Regions from separate parts of the Bradyrhizobium sp. CIAT3101 genome, predicted to be linked through region 1. Evidence: predicted binding sites of a transcription regulator. Region 1 holds the regulator's gene; each other region holds the start of a gene.

Region 1 (5,386 bases):
AGTGCGATCTCGGTGCTTCTCATCCTCGGCGGCATCATCCTGTCGCTGATCGTCGGTGCCTTCCCGGCGATGAAGGAATACGGCTTCGCGTTCCTGTGGACGCAGCGCTGGGCGCCGTCGGCCGATCCGCCCGTGCTCGGCGCGCTCGGACCGATGTACGGCACGCTCGTCACCTCGTTCATCGCGATGCTGATCGCCATTCCGGTCGGTCTCGGCATCGCGATCTTCCTCACCGAGCTCTGCCCGCAATGGCTGCGCCGCCCCATCGGCATGGCGATTGAATTGCTCGCCGGCATTCCCTCGATCATCTACGGCATGTGGGGCTTCTTCGTGCTGGGGCCGTTCCTGGCCAACACCTTCCAGCCTTTCATGATCAAGATCTTCGATGGCGTCCCCGTGCTGGGCGCGATCTTCGCCGGCCCCCCGTCCTATCTCAGCCTGTTCAACGCCGCGCTGATCCTCGCCATCATGGTGCTGCCCTTCATCACCTCGATCTCGGTCGACGTGTTCAAGACGGTGCCGCCGGTGCTGAAGGAAGCCGCCTACGGCGTCGGCTGCACCACCTGGGAAGTCGTGCGCAGCGTGGTGATCCCCTACACCCGTGTCGGCATCATCGGTGGCGTCATGCTGGCACTGGGCCGCGCGCTCGGCGAGACCATGGCGGTGACCTTCATCATCGGCAACTCGTTCCGCATCTCGTCATCGATCTTCGCGCCGGGCACCACGATCTCGGCGGCGATCGCCTCCGAATTCGCCGAGAGCGACGGCCTGCACCAGTCCGGCCTGATCCTGCTCGGCCTGCTGCTGTTCGTGCTGACGTTCTTCGTGCTCGCCGGCGCCCGGCTGATGCTGATGCGGCTGGAAAAGAAGGCGGGGAAGTAACATGAACCCGATTTATTCACGCCGTCGCCGCAAGGACATCGTGATCCGCGGGCTCTGCTTCGGTGCCGCCGCCTTCGGCGTCACCTGGCTCGCGCTGATCCTGGTCACGCTGCTCTATAACGGCCTCGCCGGGTTGAACCTCGAACTGTTCGTCGCGGACACGCCGCCTCCGGGCTCGACTGAAGGCGGTCTGCGCAACGCCATCGTCGGCTCCCTGATCATGACCGTGATCGGCGTCGGCATCGGCGCGCCGCTCGGCCTGTTCGCCGGCACCTATCTCGCCGAGTACGGCCGCAACGACAAGCTGACCTCGGTGATCCGCTTCATCAACGACATCCTGCTCTCGGCGCCCTCGATCATCATCGGCCTGTTCATCTACGGCGCGGTGGTGGTGCCGATGCGCGGCTTCTCGGCGATCGCAGGCTCGCTCGCACTCGCCGTGATCGTGATCCCGGTGGTGCTGCGCACGACCGAGGACATGCTGCTGCTGGTGCCGAACGCGCTGCGCGAGGCTGCCTCTGCGCTCGGCCTGCCGCGCTCGCTGGTGATCAAGCGCATCGCCTATCGTGCGGCGCGCTCGGGCCTCATCACAGGCGTGATGCTGGCCACCGCCCGCGTCGCCGGCGAGACTGCGCCGCTGCTGTTCACCGCACTGTCGAACCAGTTCTTCAGCCTGGGCCTGAACAAGACGATGGCCAACCTGCCGGTCACCATCAACAACTTCGTGCAGAGCCCGTATGCCTACTGGAAGCAGTTGGCCTGGAGCGGCGCCCTGCTGATCACGTTGACCGTGCTTGCCCTGAACATTGGCGCGCGCATCCTGAGCGCCGAGAGGACCGCAAAATGAGCGAAATGTCTGTTTCCGTCAGTACGCCCGCCGTTCATCCCGGCTCGCAGCCTCTGCCTGAAGCCCCGGCCAAGGTAACGGTGCGCAACCTCAACTTCTATTACGGCGAGCACCACGCGCTGAAGAACATCAATCTGGCGCTCGGCACCAACCGCGTCACGGCGTTCATCGGACCGTCGGGCTGCGGCAAGTCGACCCTGCTGCGCATCTTCAACCGGATGTACGACCTCTATCCGGGCCAGCGCGTCTCCGGTCAGCTGATGCTCGACCAGACCAACATCCTCGATCCCAAGCTCGACCTCAATCTGCTGCGCGCCCGCGTCGGCATGGTGTTCCAGAAGCCGACGCCGTTCCCGATGACGATCTACGAGAACATCGCCTTCGGCATCCGTCTCTACGAGAAGATCTCGAAGTCGGAGATGGACGATCGCGTCGAGAAGGCCCTGCGCGGCGGCGCGCTGTGGAACGAGGTCAAGGACAAGCTGAACGCCTCCGGCCTGTCGCTCTCCGGCGGCCAGCAGCAGCGCCTCTGCATTGCCCGCACCGTCGCGGTGCGGCCCGAGGTGATCCTGTTCGACGAGCCCTGCTCGGCGCTCGATCCGATCTCGACCGCGAAGGTCGAGGAGCTGATCCAGGAGCTGTCCGAGAATTACACGATCGCGATCGTGACCCACAACATGCAGCAAGCGGCTCGCGTCTCCGACAAGACCGCCTTCATGTATCTCGGCGAGTTGATCGAGTTCGACGACACCAGCAAGATCTTCACGTCGCCGTCCGACCGGCGCACGCAGGATTACATTACCGGCCGGTTCGGCTGAGGAGACAGGACATGGGTTCTGAACATACCGCAAAGGCCTTCGACACCGACCTCCAGGAGCTCACGCGCCTGGTCGCCGAGATGGGCGGCATCGCCGAGCGCATGATCGTCGATTCCGTCGACGCGCTGATCCGCCGTGATATCGCGCTCGGCCAGCGCGTCGTCACCATCGACGCCGAGCTCGACGCGCTGCAGAAGAAGATCGAGGAACGCGCCGTGCTCACGATCGCGCGCCGCCAGCCGATGGCGGTGGATCTGCGCGAAATCGTCGGCGCCATGCGCGTCGCGACCGATCTCGAACGCATCGGCGACCTCGCCAAGAACATGGGCAAGCGCGTCGCGGCGCTGGAGACGGATTTCCATCCGCTCAAGCTGTTCCGCGGCCTCGAGCACATGACCGACCTCGTGCAGCAGCAGGTCAAGTCGGTGCTGGACGCATATGCCGCGCACGATCTGCCGGCGGCGATGGCGGTGTGGAAGGGCGACGAGGAAGTCGACGCCATCTGCACCTCGCTGTTCCGCGAGCTCCTCACCTATATGATGGAGGACCCGCGCAACATCTCGTTCTGCATCCATCTGATGTTCTGCGCCAAGAACATCGAGCGGATCGGCGACCACGCCACCAACATTGCCGAGACCGTGTTCTACATGATCGAAGGCCAGGCCATCACCGACAAGCGACCGAAGGGCGACATGACGACCTTCGCCACCACGGTCCCCAATACTTGAATCCTTAAGGAGCGACGACCCAATGGGCGCACGCATTATGGTGGTTGAAGACGAGGAAGCTCTCACCGAGCTCCTCCGCTACAACCTCGAGGGCGACGGCTATGACGTCGAGACGGTGATGCGCGGCGACGACGCCGACACCCGCCTCAAGGAGCACATCCCCGATCTGATCGTGCTCGACTGGATGCTGCCGGGGCTTTCCGGCATCGAGCTGTGCCGCCGGCTGCGGACGCGGTCCGACACCAAGCAGCTGCCGATCATCATGCTCACCGCGCGCGGCGAGGAGAGCGAGCGGGTGCGGGGCCTTGCGACCGGCGCCGACGACTACATCGTCAAGCCGTTCTCGGTGCCCGAGCTGCTGGCCCGCGTGAAGGGTCTGCTGCGGCGCGCAAGTCCCGAGCGGCTCGCAACCGTGCTCGCTTTCGGTGACATCGAGCTCGATCGCGAAAAGCGCCGCGTGGCGCGCTCGGGCCGGCCGATCGATCTCGGCCCCACCGAATATCGCCTGCTGGAGTTTTTCCTGGAGCACCCCGGTCGCGTGTTCTCGCGCGAGCAGCTGCTCGACAGCGTCTGGGGCCGCGACATCTATATCGACGAGCGCACCGTCGACGTGCATATCGGTCGCCTGCGCAAGCTGCTCAATCTTGGTCGCGAGCAGGATCCGATCCGCACGGTGCGCGGTGCGGGCTATGCGCTCGATGACCGGTTTGCAAAGGCCGAGCAGGCCTAAGGCTCTTGCAAGCAGACAAAATAAAAAGCGCGCTGGATGGCGCGCTTTTTTATTTCCCCGGTCGTCCCGGCCTTGTGCCGGGACGAGATTACCTGGATGCGCTTACCGCGTGCCAGGCTTCGCCGGCGCCCGCCGCCGATCCGCTGCCGGCTGATACGCCACCCGCGAGTGCTGGGCGCAGTAGGGCAGGCCGGAGAGCGCCTTGCCGCCGCAGAAGAAGAAATCCGGGCTCGAGGGATCGCCGACCGGCCAGTGGCAGGTCGCCTCGTTCAATTCGAGCAGCGACAGCCGCTGGCTCATCGGCACCACGTTGTCGTAGGTGACCGGTTCAGCCTCGACTTCGACCTCGAAGGCCTGCGCCAGCGCGGTATTGCCACGCGCGATGGGCCTGCTCACCCGCATCATGTGCTGCGCCGGACGCGCCTTGCGCGGCCGCGGAGCTGCCGAAGACGGGCTCTTGGCGCGGCCCGACAGGCCGAGCCTGTGCACCTTGCCGATCACGGCGTTGCGGGTGACATTCCCAAGCTCAGCGGCGATCTGGCTGGCCGAAAGTCCGGCCTCCCAGAGCTTTTTCAACTGCTCGACGCGATCGTCGGACCAGGTCAAAACCGTCATTGTAACCTTTCCTTCGCCGCGCGCCTGCCATCCTGGGGCGGCACGACGAATGCCTAAGCTTCGAAAAACCCGTGCCGCCAGAATCCCTTAAGGTTCGCCGGGCGCAATGAGCCGCCCGAACGTTTACGCCGGTACATGAGGACTTTTGGGATCAGAACCGCTGCACGAGATGTCGTATCTGACAAGGCAAACGCTACAATATGGCGTGACTCACGCGCAAGAGTCCGACGACTCGCTTCCACATGTTCCGTGGCCAAAAACCCGCAAATCCGGCACCGCAAGACTACGGAATCAGCGTTTCGCGGGGCTTTCCGGGCGGCATTGACACCATTGGTGCCAGGCATAAGATGGCGATGCGTGCCGCCCTTAAAAGGCGGCACGTTTCGTTTTCCGGACCAATGATGCGCTGCGCAACGCACGCTCAGGCCGTCCGAAACATCCAAAGAGACCATCATGACCAACAGCGTAGCACCGCATTTGCTCCCCGTTTTCGCCAGGGCCGACATCGGTTTTGAGCGCGGTGAAGGCGTCTGGTTGATCGCGACCAATGGCGATCGCTATCTCGATTTCACCTCGGGCGTTGCAGTGAATGCGCTCGGCCATGCCCATCCCGTGCTGGTCAAGGCGCTGCAGGAGCAGGCGACAAAACTCTGGCACATGTCGAACCTGTTCCAGAGCCCGGATGGCGAGAAGCTCGCGGCGCGTCTCTGCAACGAGAGTTTTGCCGACTTCGTGTTCTTCTGTAATTCCGGCGCCGAAGCGCTGG
Region 2 (5,386 bases), 4.1 Mb from region 1:
TCGAGCGTGGTGCGCAGCACGCCCTTGTCGATGAGATCGGCGACGTCGTTGAGCAGGTGATGCTGCGCAATCATGTCGGGTGTCTGGAACGAGGAGCGCGTGAACATCGATTCCCAGTGCACCGAGATCGCCTTGCCCTTGAACGTGCCCATAGTGAACTCGGGCGGATCGTCGATCAGGCCGAACCGGCCCTGCGGCGCCATGAACTCGGCGATGCTCTTGTAATGCTGGTCGGTGTAGGTGAGGCTCGCCACCAGCGCAACCGGCGGCAGCTTGAGCTTTTCGATCTGTTCCTTCATCGGCTTGCCGTGGTCGATCACCGCATGCGCGCCGAGATCGAGACACCATTTCTGTGAGTCCGGTCGCGTCGCGGTCGCGACCACGGTGAGACCGGTGAGGCGGCGCGCGAGCTGGATCAGGATCGAGCCGACGCCGCCGGCGCCGCCGGTGATGAGAAGCGTGCGCGGATCGACGCTCTTGCCGGGAACCGCGCCGAGCCGGTCGAACAGCAACTCCCAGGCGGTGATGGAGGTGAGGGGAAGGGCGGCTGCTTGGGCGAACGAGAGCGATTTCGGCTTGTTGCCGACGATGCGCTCGTCGACCAGGTGGAATTCGGAATTGGTACCCTGGCGCAGGATCGAGCCCGCGTAAAACACCTCGTCGCCGGGCTTGAACAGCGTGACCTCGGGCCCGACCGCATCGACCACGCCGGCCGCGTCATAACCCAGGATCTTGGTCTCGCCCGCGGGCGGGGCTGCGCGCTTGCGCACCTTGTAATCGACCGGATTGGCCGAGATCGCCTTCACCGCGACGCGGATATCGCGCCCCTTGGGCTCGGGTTTGGTGGTCTCGAAATCGATCAGCGAGTCCTGATCCTCGATCGGAAGCGATTTCTTGTAGCCGACGGCCTTCATGGCTTGTCTCCATCAGATGGCGTATTCGCCTGCCGCTCTAACTGTCGCCCCGGCTCCTGTTTGGCAAGTACTGCAAGTTCGGGAACATAGTATCCGGTTGGATACTATTACGCCGGGAGCAGCCTGTGCCGCTCCCGGCGCTTTTCGTCAGAACGCCACGTCAGGTCAGAATGCGACCTGCGTACGCATTGCGATCGCGTTGAACGTCGAGCCCGTGTTCACCGCGGAGACGGCGCTCGCCTGCTTGGAGATGTCGCCATGCAGATAGTCGAGCATGAAGCGGACGTTGTTGTTGACGTACCAGTTCAGCGCGGCGGTGTAGATGGTCTGGCGTCCACCCGCGATGCCGGCTGCGGTCGCGAGCTGATCGTTCAGGTTCATCGTGCTCACGCGTCCGGCGATTTCCCAGGCACCCCAGCCGCCGCCGGCCAGTGAGAAGGGATTGGCCGGTTTGATCCCGCCATAGGCGGCGTTCGCAGCATTGTAGGCACGGCTCTCGCCGGTCAGGACGTAGCCGACCTGCGCGTAGCCGCCGTCGAATTTCAGGCTCGACGCGCCGAACGGCGGCAGGCCCGTATTGGCGGTGCGGTCGACGTTGAACCAGTAATATTCGCCCTGTGCGATGAACGAGCCATAGGTCGCAGCCGCCTCGACGCCGTAGACCTGAGCCCCGGAGACGTTGGCGATCGCCCCGGTCGAGATCAGCGTGGTCGGATCGATCCTAAGCTCCGGCCGGTCACTGAGCGTGAGCGTCTGCGCTTGCGTCACGAGATTGCGCGGCGGCTGGATCAGCCATTCCGCGTCCGCGCCGATATGCACCGAGTAGCCGTTGCCGCTGATCGGGTTGCCGGCGATGCGCGCGACCGCGCCATATTGCTCACTGGAGCCGGGCGGAGTGACGCTCGACGCAGAGTGGATCTGGCCCGTGGTCGGTCCGGTGACATAGGCGCCCATCCAGAGCTGGTCATTCCACCAGCGGGTGCCGACGGCGGAACGGAAGTCACCGGCTGCGATGTTTTGCGCGATGATGCCGGCCGACGCACGTTCCATGAACATGATGTCGTTCGAGCTGGTGGATTCGTCCATCGTCCAGGCGATATCCATGATACCGGCTTCGATCGCCATCTTGCCGCCGAACGGCTTGAGACCGGTGTAGCTCAGATAGGCATTTTCGACGCCCGATGTCCCTCCGCCTGGCAGTGAGCCGGCCGCCGCGCCGCCGAAGCCGTCGGCCGAGCCGCCGAAGTCGTAGATCAGGGCATAGTTCCAGTCGCCGAAGAACTTGCCGACGACGCCGATGCGCGCACGGCGGAGGTTCTCGCCGTTATCGAGCTGTTGCGGCGTCGTCGCTGCCGTGTTGGGACGGTAGTTGTAGCCGCCGACATCCCAGTGCACACGGCTCGTGATGGCCACGCAGTTCTGCTCGTCTGCGGTGCAGATGGTCGGGCGGTTGTTCGGCATCGTCACCACGACGCCGGACGGTGCGACTGGCCCCTTGACCGGAATGGCTGCATTTGCGTTGGCGACGACCGCCTTCGCCTCCGAGCGCGCCTCGGCCTTTGCTTCAGCCTTCGCCTCTGCCCTCGTCTTTGCTGCGGCCGCCGTATTCGCGGCGGTCTGGTTCTGGAGCTTGTCGAGCTTCTGCTCCAGCATCTTCAGCTGCTGCTTCAGAAGCGCGATCTCCTGATCGCTGTTGCTTGCTGATTGTGCCTGGGCCTGCGAGGCCGCCAGCGCGCCGGCGAGACCAATCGCTGCGGCTGCTATTCTTGTCCTGCTCACGTCACCACTCCATCGGTTAGACCAACTTCCCCAAGTCGTAACGGGAGAGCCTAAGAAGGATCGATGACTGTCCCGCGACGGCGCGCCACGGCTGCAATGGTTCCGCCTGATGCAAATTCGCCGCAGCCGAATCCGCCATTGGACAGCATGCAAGATGACGTGCATCATGCCAATGTGCGGCGCCTCCCAAATTGTCATTTTGCACGCGGAGCTTGCGTCCCGGCCACACTGGTAAGGGGCCGAATATTGCCGCCCGGCGCCCTTCTATTGGGGGGCGAACACGCCTATATTCCGGCGTCTTTTCCAAGAGGTAGGAATGTTTCGAGCGAACTGGACCGCCATCGTCACGGCATTGTGCATAGCCTTTTCGGCCCACTTCAATCCGGCTGCGGCGCAGGACCGTCGCGTCCCGTCGTCGCCGGCCGAGCTCCGGCTGTCCTATGCACCGATCGTGCAGCGGGTGCAGCCGGCCGTCGTCAACGTCTATGCCGCCAAGGTGGTGCAGAACCGCAATCCGCTGCTGGATGACCCGATCTTCCGCCGCTTCTTCGGCGGCGGCCAGCAGCAGGAGCAGGTACAGCGGTCGCTCGGTTCGGGCGTCATCGTCGATGCCTCCGGGCTCGTCGTCACCAACGTCCACGTCATCGAGGGCGCCGACCAGGTGAAGGTGTCGCTGTCGGACAAGCGTGAGTTCGAGGCCGAAATCGTGCTGAAGGACTCCCGCAGCGATCTCGCGGTGCTGCGTCTGAAAGATACCAAGGAGAAATTTCCGGCGCTCGAATTCACCAATTCGGATGAGCTGATGGTGGGCGACGTCGTCATGGCGATCGGCAACCCCTTCGGCGTCGGCCAGACCGTGACCCACGGCATCATCTCGGCGCTGGCGCGCACGCAGGTCGGCATCACCGATTACCAGTTCTTCATCCAGACCGACGCCGCGATCAATCCCGGCAATTCCGGCGGCGCGCTGGTCGACATGAACGGCCGGCTCGCCGGCATCAACACCGCGATCTATTCGCGCTCCGGCGGCTCGCAAGGCATCGGCTTTGCGATCCCGGCCAACATGGTGCGCGTCGTCGTCGCCTCCGCCAAGGGCGGCGGCAAGGCGGTGAAGCGGCCGTGGTTGGGGGCAAAGCTGCAGGCGGTGACCCCCGAGATTGCCGAGAGCCTCGGCCTGCGCTCGCCGTCTGGCGCGCTGGTCGCGAGCGTCGTCGCCAACGGGCCGGCCGCGAAGGCGGGCTTGAAATCCTCCGACCTCATCACCGGGATCGACGGCCAGGCCGTGGACGATCCCAATGCGTTCGACTACCGCTTCGCCACCCGTCCGCTCGGCGGCAGTGCGCAGATCGACGTGCAGCGCAGCGGCAAGCCGCTCAAGCTGACGATCGCGCTCGAGACCGCGCCCGATACCGGCCGCAACGAGCTCGTCGTCACCGCGCGCTCGCCGTTCCAGGGCGCGAAGGTCGCGAGTATCACGCCTGCGGTGGCCGACGAGCTGCATCTCGATGCCGATACCGAAGGTGTCGTCATCACCGAGCTCGGTGATGACTCGCCGGCCGCTCAGGTCGGCTTCCAGAAGGGCGACATCATCCTGGCCGTCAACAACCAGAAGATCGGCAAGACCGGCGACCTCGAGAAGGCGGCAGGCGTAAGCCAGCGGCTCTGGCGCATCACGCTGGTGCGCGGCGGTCAGCAGATCAACGTCACGCTGGGCGGATGAGTCCGAAGCGACCACAGGAGACGCCAACTCTCTTTGCCGCGGCGGGGCTCGATCACGAGGCCCCGCATCCGCTGCCGGACCGCTTACGGCCGCGTGCGCTGTCGGAGGTCGTCGGCCAGGATCACATCCTCGGCCCCGACGGCGCGCTGACGCGCATGCTGGAGACGCGCACGCTTGGTTCGCTGGTGTTTTGGGGGCCGCCCGGCACCGGCAAGACCACGGTGGCGCGGCTGTTGGCGGATGCGACCGATCTGCATTTCGAGCAGATCTCCGCGGTGTTCTCCGGCGTCGCTGACCTGAAGAAAGCATTCGACGCCGCGCGTGCCCGCCGCGAGATGGGCAAGGGCACGCTGCTGTTCGTCGACGAGGTGCATCGCTTCAACCGCGCCCAGCAGGATTCGTTTCTGCCGGTGATGGAGGACGGCACCGTCGTCATGGTCGGCGCCACCACCGAGAACCCGTCCTTCGAGCTCAACGCGGCGCTTTTGTCCCGCGCGCGCGTGCTGGTGTTTCACTCGCTCGATGCCGCCGCGATCGAAAAGCTGTTCGCGCATGCCGAGGAGGTCGAGGGTCGCAAGCTCCCGCTCGATGAAGAGGCGCGCGCCGTGCTGGTGCGCATGGCCGATGGCGACGGCCGTGCGTCGTTGACGCTCGCCGAAGAGGTCTGGCGTTCGGCGCGGGCGGATGAGATTTTCAACGCCGCACAGTTGCAGGACATCCTGCAACGCCGCGCACCGATCTACGACAAATCGGCCGACGGTCATTACAATCTGATCTCGGCGCTGCATAAATCGGTGCGCGGATCCGATCCCGATGCCGCGCTGTATTACCTTGCCCGCATGCTCGATGCCGGTGAGGATCCGCTGTTCCTCGCGCGCCGCGTCGTGCGCATGGCGGTCGAGGACATCGGGCTCGCCGATCCGCAGGCGCTCGTGATCGCCAATGCGGCGAAAGATGCCTTCGACTTCCTCGG
Region 3 (5,386 bases), 1.6 Mb from region 1:
GCGCCGCGACGATCATGGCCGGCATAGCGAGCCGCGCCGAGGCCGGCCGGTCGAACACATCCGGGTAGCGCGCGCGGATCTCAGCGGTATCGACCTCCTGCGGTCCCGTCACGTCCGCGCCTCCTTGCCGAACAGGCGACCGCGCAGCCAGCCCGTGCTGATATCGATGATGAAGACGGTGACGATGATGAGCAGCAGGATGGCGCTGACGTCCGAGTAATAGAATTTTCGGATGGCAACGACGAGTTCCTGCCCGATGCCGCCGGCGCCGACGAAGCCCATCACCGAGGCTTCGCGGACATTGATCTCGAAGCGCAGCAGCGCATAGCTGGCATAGCCCGCGGTCACCTGCGGCAGGATCGCAAAGCGCATGCAGGACAGCCAGCTCGCCCCGGTCGAGCGGACGCCCTCGACCGGCTTCATGTCGGCGTTCTCGACGATCTCCGAGAACAGCTTTCCGAGCGCACCGGTGGAGTGAATCGCGATCGCGAGCACACCGGCCATCGGCCCGAGGCCGAAGGCGATGACGAAGATCAGCGCGAAGACGATTCCGGGAACAGTGCGCGCAAATTCAAGCAGACGCCGCACCACGAAGCGCAGCCATGGCCCGGGCGAAGTGTTTTCGGCCGCGAAGAAATTCAGGACAAAAGCGAAGGTGGCGCCAATCAACGTGCCGACATAGGAGATCAGCAGCGTCTCGCCCAGCATCTTCAGCCATTTGCGCCAGCCCCACAGCCACTCGCCGATATCGGTCCAGACGCGCTGGCCACTGTCGAGCGTCAGGATGCGGTCGAAATAGCTGACGAAGTTGCCGAAATAGGTGAACAGCGTGCGCAGATTCACCTCGGCGCCGATCGCTGCGAGCACCAACGCTGCGGCGAAGATCACCAACCCCAACATGAGGCGTAGCCGCTTGCGCGCGACCGCCTGACGGTAGGCGGCGTTGAGCGCGGCGAGCTGTTGCTCGGGAAGGATCGAAACCGCTGTCGTCATCGGATCAGGGCAAATGCTCGATCAAAGAGAAAGAGCCGGGTCCATCGACCCGGCTCCAGTGACGTCGCCCTGAGATCAGGACGCCTTCTTTTTACGCAGCGCGTCGACGAACTTGATCAGCTCGATCGTGGCATCCCAGTCCTTGGTGGTGGCGGGATGAAAGCCCTTCTTCTGGCCGTCGGAGAGGCGATCGAACGCCTCCTTGTCCTTGGTCGGCGAATCGAAGAACGCCTTCGCAATCGCCGCCTTCAGATCGTCAGGCAGATCGGAGCTGTAGGCGTACATCGACGGCCCGATGATCGGCGCCGACTTGTGGATGATGCGGAAATCTTCCCTCTTCATCGGCGAGCCATCGGCATTCTTCAGCATGCCCTTGGTCAGCATCTGCGCCAGGGTCGAATCGTCATCGCTGGTCCACTGATTGGCCGCGACATCGACCGTGCCCTGTGCCAGGGCAAGGATCGCGTTCTCGTGGCTACCGGTGAAGACGACCTTGCTGAAATAGGTATCCACGTCCGCGATGCCCATCTTGTCGAGCTCGAAGCGCGGCACGTTGTTGCCGGAGGTTGAATTCGGATCGACCAGACCGAGATTCTTGCCCTTCAGCTGATCGATGTTCTTGTAGGGGCTGTTCGCCTTGACGAAGAATACCGAGTAGTAGCCGGTACCGCCGTCAGCGTTCAGGTCGCTGGCAAACGCGTCCGTCTTGACGCCGGTCAGGCGGGCGCGGGCGAACGAGGCCGAGCCGTAGCACGCGATCTGGATGTTGCCCGCGCGCTGGCCCTCGATGACGGCGGCGTAGTCGTTGGCGATGCGCAGCGTGACCTTCACGCCCAATTCCTTGGAGAGATAGCTCATGAACGGCGCCCAGCGCTCGGTAACGCCGGAGGCGTTCTCGGCCGGGACGACCGCGAAGGTCAGCTCGGGATACTTGGCCTTCCAGTCGTCCGCGGAAGCGGATGTCGTGAAGGCAAGCGCGGCGGCGCCGGCAAGGATTAATCTGCGAGTGATCATGATACCCTCTTCATGGGTTGGGGTCGGTTGACGCAAAACTGGCAACTAAACAGGTGCGGCTCAGGCGGCAGCCGCCGTTCCGAGTGCCGGAACGCCCTCGGGCGCCGGCGCAGGCGTGCCGCCCATGACGTCGGCGGCTTCGAGATCGTAGAGTTCACGCGCGACGAGGTCGGTCAGTGCGGATGGCGCACCGTCGAACACCACCCGGCCTGCCGCCATGCCGATCAGCCGGTCGCAATATCTGCGCGCCAGGTCGAGCGAATGCAGGTTGCAGAGCACGGTGATGCCGAAATGCTTGTTGATGCGCAAAAGCGCATCCATGACGATCTTGGTGTTGCGCGGATCGAGCGAGGCGATCGGCTCGTCGGCGAGGATGATGTCGGGCTGCTGCACCAGCGCCCGCGCGATCGCAACACGCTGCTGCTGGCCGCCGGAGAGCTGATCGGCGCGCTGGGCAGCGAGCGAAGCAATATCGAATTGCTCGAGCGCCGACATCGCCAGCGCCTTGTCCTGCTCCGGCCAGGTCTGCGTCAGCGAGCGCCAGGCCGGCATGGTGGCGAGGCGTCCCATCAGCACGTTGGTCAGCACGTCGAGCCGACCGACGAGGTTGAACTGCTGGAAGATCATCGCAGATCGCGCCCGCCACTGCCGCAACTCTTTGCCGCGCAGCGCGGTGACGTCGAGACCGTCGAACAGGATGCGGCCCTGCGTCGGCGTCGCCAGACGATTGATCATGCGCAGCATGGTCGACTTGCCGGCGCCCGAGCGCCCGATCACGCCGACGAAGCCGCCGGGGGAGATTTGAAACGAAGCGTCGTCCACCGCGGCTTTTGCGCCGAAGCGGCACGTCAGACCTTCAACCACCAGCATGCAGGGCTCCAGAGTAGCTGCAGCCCACCGCTATCCCCGGCGCTTGACACTTGTGTGACATGCGCGATGCGGTGCGGCGATCCAACACACCTCATCCCCTGTCATTGCATCGTCATGACATTGTCATCGAGCCACTCGAAGACGAACGCCTCGCCCTCAAGCTTTCGGACGCAACATGGCCGGCAAAGTGCTTTCGGTTGAACCGACCATCGATCCCTCGGCGAAGCTACACGAGACCCGGCTCGGGGCCTATACCGAGGTCGGCGCGCGCACCATCCTGCACGAAGTGGCGATGGGCGATTACTCCTACGTCGTCAACGACGCTCAGATCACCTACACCACCATCGGAAAGTTCTGCTCGATCGCGGCGATGACCCGGATCAATCCCGGCAATCATCCGATGCATCGCGCCACGCAGGCGCACTTCACTTACCGCTCCAGCGCCTACTTTCCGGGCGAGAGCGACGACACCGAATTCTTCGACTGGCGGCGCCAGCATCACGTCCATATCGGCCATGACGTCTGGATCGGGCATGGCGCAGTCGTGCTGCCGGGCCGCAACATCGGCACCGGCGCGGTGATCGCGGCCGGCGCCATCGTCACCAAGGACGTGCCGGCCTATACCATCGTCGCCGGCAATCCGGCGCGCATCGTGCGCCGCCGGTTCTCGGAAGAGGTTGCCGGACGGCTGGCCAGGCTGGCATGGTGGGACTGGGATCACGACAAATTGCGTGCGGCGCTGCCTGATTTCCGCAAGCTCGCGATTGAAGATTTCCTGACGACATATGAAGCAGGGGCACATTCCCCTGCCAGCAAACGAAGCGCGGTCGCGTGACAGACATTTTCATCGAGGGTGGCCGGACCCTGATCGGCTCCGAGCTCACCGAGACCTCCCTTGCAGTATCGGGAACCGACATCGCGCAGATCGATGCATCTCGCGGCCGCGCACGGCTGGCGATCGACGCGCGCAATCTGCTGGTGCTGCCCGGCATCGTCGATCTGCACGGCGACGCCTTCGAGCGGCAGATGATGCCGCGCGCCGGCGTCGACTTCCCGATCGACGTCGCGCTCGCCGACACCGATCGCCAGGTCATCAGCAACGGCATCACTACGGTGTTCCACGCCACGACCTGGTCGTGGGAGCCCGGCCTGCGCAGCGGCGACAATGCAAGGCGCCTGCTGGAAGCGATCGAGCGGCAACGCCCGCATTTCGCCGCCGACACCCGCTTCCACCTGCGGCACGAGACCTATAATCTCGATGCCGAGACCGAGATCGTCCAATGGCTGGCCGAGGGCCGCGTCGACCTGTTCGCCTTCAACGACCACATGGATGGAGTCGTCGCCGACATCTCCAATCCACGCAAGCGCAACCGCATGGTGGAGCGCACCGGGCTATCGAGCGAGGAGTTCGACAAGTTCGTCGCGCGGATCGTGTCGCGTGCAGCCGACGTTCCGGCATCCATCACCCGTCTCGCTGCTGCGGCGCGTAGCGCCGAAGTGCGGATGCTATCGCATGACGATGCGACCCCGGCGATGCGCCGGGACTTTCGCGCCATGGGTGTGACGCTCGCCGAATTTCCGGTCAACGAGGAGACGGCGCGCGAAGCCGCGGATCATGGCGACGCCATCGTCTACGGCGCGCCGAACGTCGTGCGTGGCGGCAGCCACACCGGCTGGACCAAGGCCTCCGACATGATCGCCAAGGGGCTCTGCTCGGTGCTGGCGTCCGACTATTACTATCCGGCGCCGCTGCTCGCTGCGTTCCGCCTAGTCGCCGACGGCGTGCTGCCGCTTAACGAGGCCTGGAAGCTGATCTCGTCGGCACCGGCGCAAGCCACGGGCCTGACCGATCGCGGCACGCTCGCCGCGGGCCGTCGCGCCGACATCCTGCTGGTCGACGACAGCGTGACGCTGCGGCCGCGGCTGATCGCGGTGATCGCCGCGGGCAAGCTCGTGCATCTCACCGATGCAAGCCGGCTGCTTGGCACAGCGGCGACGCCGCGCGAGACTGTCGTTGCGGCATAAATTGGCTATGCTCCGGCAATGACAGGTTTTCCCCGCTACGCGATCTATTTTGCCGCCGGCGCCGACAATGCGCTGTCACGCTTCGGCGCCGAGTTGCTTGGCTATGATGCCTATGCGGACGACGAGGTTTCGTTTCCGCAAGGCGCTCTGGATGTCGCGCCGGACTGGCGCGACATCACCGCCGATCCCCGCAAATACGGCTTTCACGGCACGCTGAAGGCGCCGATGGCGCTGGCATCCGGCAGGACCGAGGCTGAGCTCAGCGCGGCCTGTGCGACATTCGCCGAGAAGGCGCGGCCGATCCCGGTGATCCGCCCCGTGGTCGATGCCATCAGCGGGTTCATCGCCGTCATTCCAGCCGAGCCGGTCGACGCGCTCCAGCAACTGGCGGCCGACTGCGTCCGCGATTTCGATTCCTTTCGTCCGGCCCTGACGGCGGAAGATCGCGCGCGGCGGAAGCCCGAAAAGCTCAGCGAGCGACCGC

The links. Region 1 encodes PhoB, which activates phosphate uptake and scavenging genes when phosphate is short. Its sites were predicted from a motif close to TGTCATNNANCTGTCAT; they were not measured.
Region 2: a site for PhoB is predicted at 2,746-2,762, ahead of QA645_RS18020 (OprO/OprP family phosphate-selective porin). Genes of this name have one in related genera too.
Region 3: a site for PhoB is predicted at 2,988-3,004, ahead of phnC (phosphonate ABC transporter ATP-binding protein). Genes of this name have one in related genera too.

The regions. Positions count from the first base shown of each region.
Region 1 is NZ_CP121634.1:9,081,494-9,086,879, reverse strand. Features, by position in the region: gene pstC (phosphate ABC transporter permease subunit PstC) at 1-882, shown strand, start outside; gene pstA (phosphate ABC transporter permease PstA) at 884-1,729, shown strand; gene pstB (phosphate ABC transporter ATP-binding protein PstB) at 1,726-2,547, shown strand; gene phoU (phosphate signaling complex protein PhoU) at 2,559-3,275, shown strand; gene phoB (phosphate regulon transcriptional regulator PhoB) at 3,298-4,005, shown strand; gene QA645_RS42060 (GcrA family cell cycle regulator) at 4,108-4,620, opposite strand; gene QA645_RS42055 (aspartate aminotransferase family protein) at 5,074-5,386, shown strand, end outside.
Region 2 is NZ_CP121634.1:3,849,439-3,854,824, forward strand. Features, by position in the region: gene QA645_RS18015 (zinc-binding alcohol dehydrogenase family protein) at 1-914, opposite strand, end outside; gene QA645_RS18020 (OprO/OprP family phosphate-selective porin) at 1,080-2,693, opposite strand; gene QA645_RS18025 (DegQ family serine endoprotease) at 3,010-4,413, shown strand; gene QA645_RS18030 (replication-associated recombination protein A) at 4,410-5,386, shown strand, end outside.
Region 3 is NZ_CP121634.1:1,311,049-1,316,434, reverse strand. Features, by position in the region: gene phnE (phosphonate ABC transporter, permease protein PhnE) at 1-112, opposite strand, end outside; gene phnE (phosphonate ABC transporter, permease protein PhnE) at 109-993, opposite strand; gene phnD (phosphonate ABC transporter substrate-binding protein) at 1,069-2,007, opposite strand; gene phnC (phosphonate ABC transporter ATP-binding protein) at 2,068-2,877, opposite strand; gene QA645_RS05935 (chloramphenicol acetyltransferase) at 3,053-3,712, shown strand; gene QA645_RS05930 (alpha-D-ribose 1-methylphosphonate 5-triphosphate diphosphatase) at 3,709-4,902, shown strand; gene QA645_RS05925 (DUF1045 domain-containing protein) at 4,921-5,386, shown strand, end outside.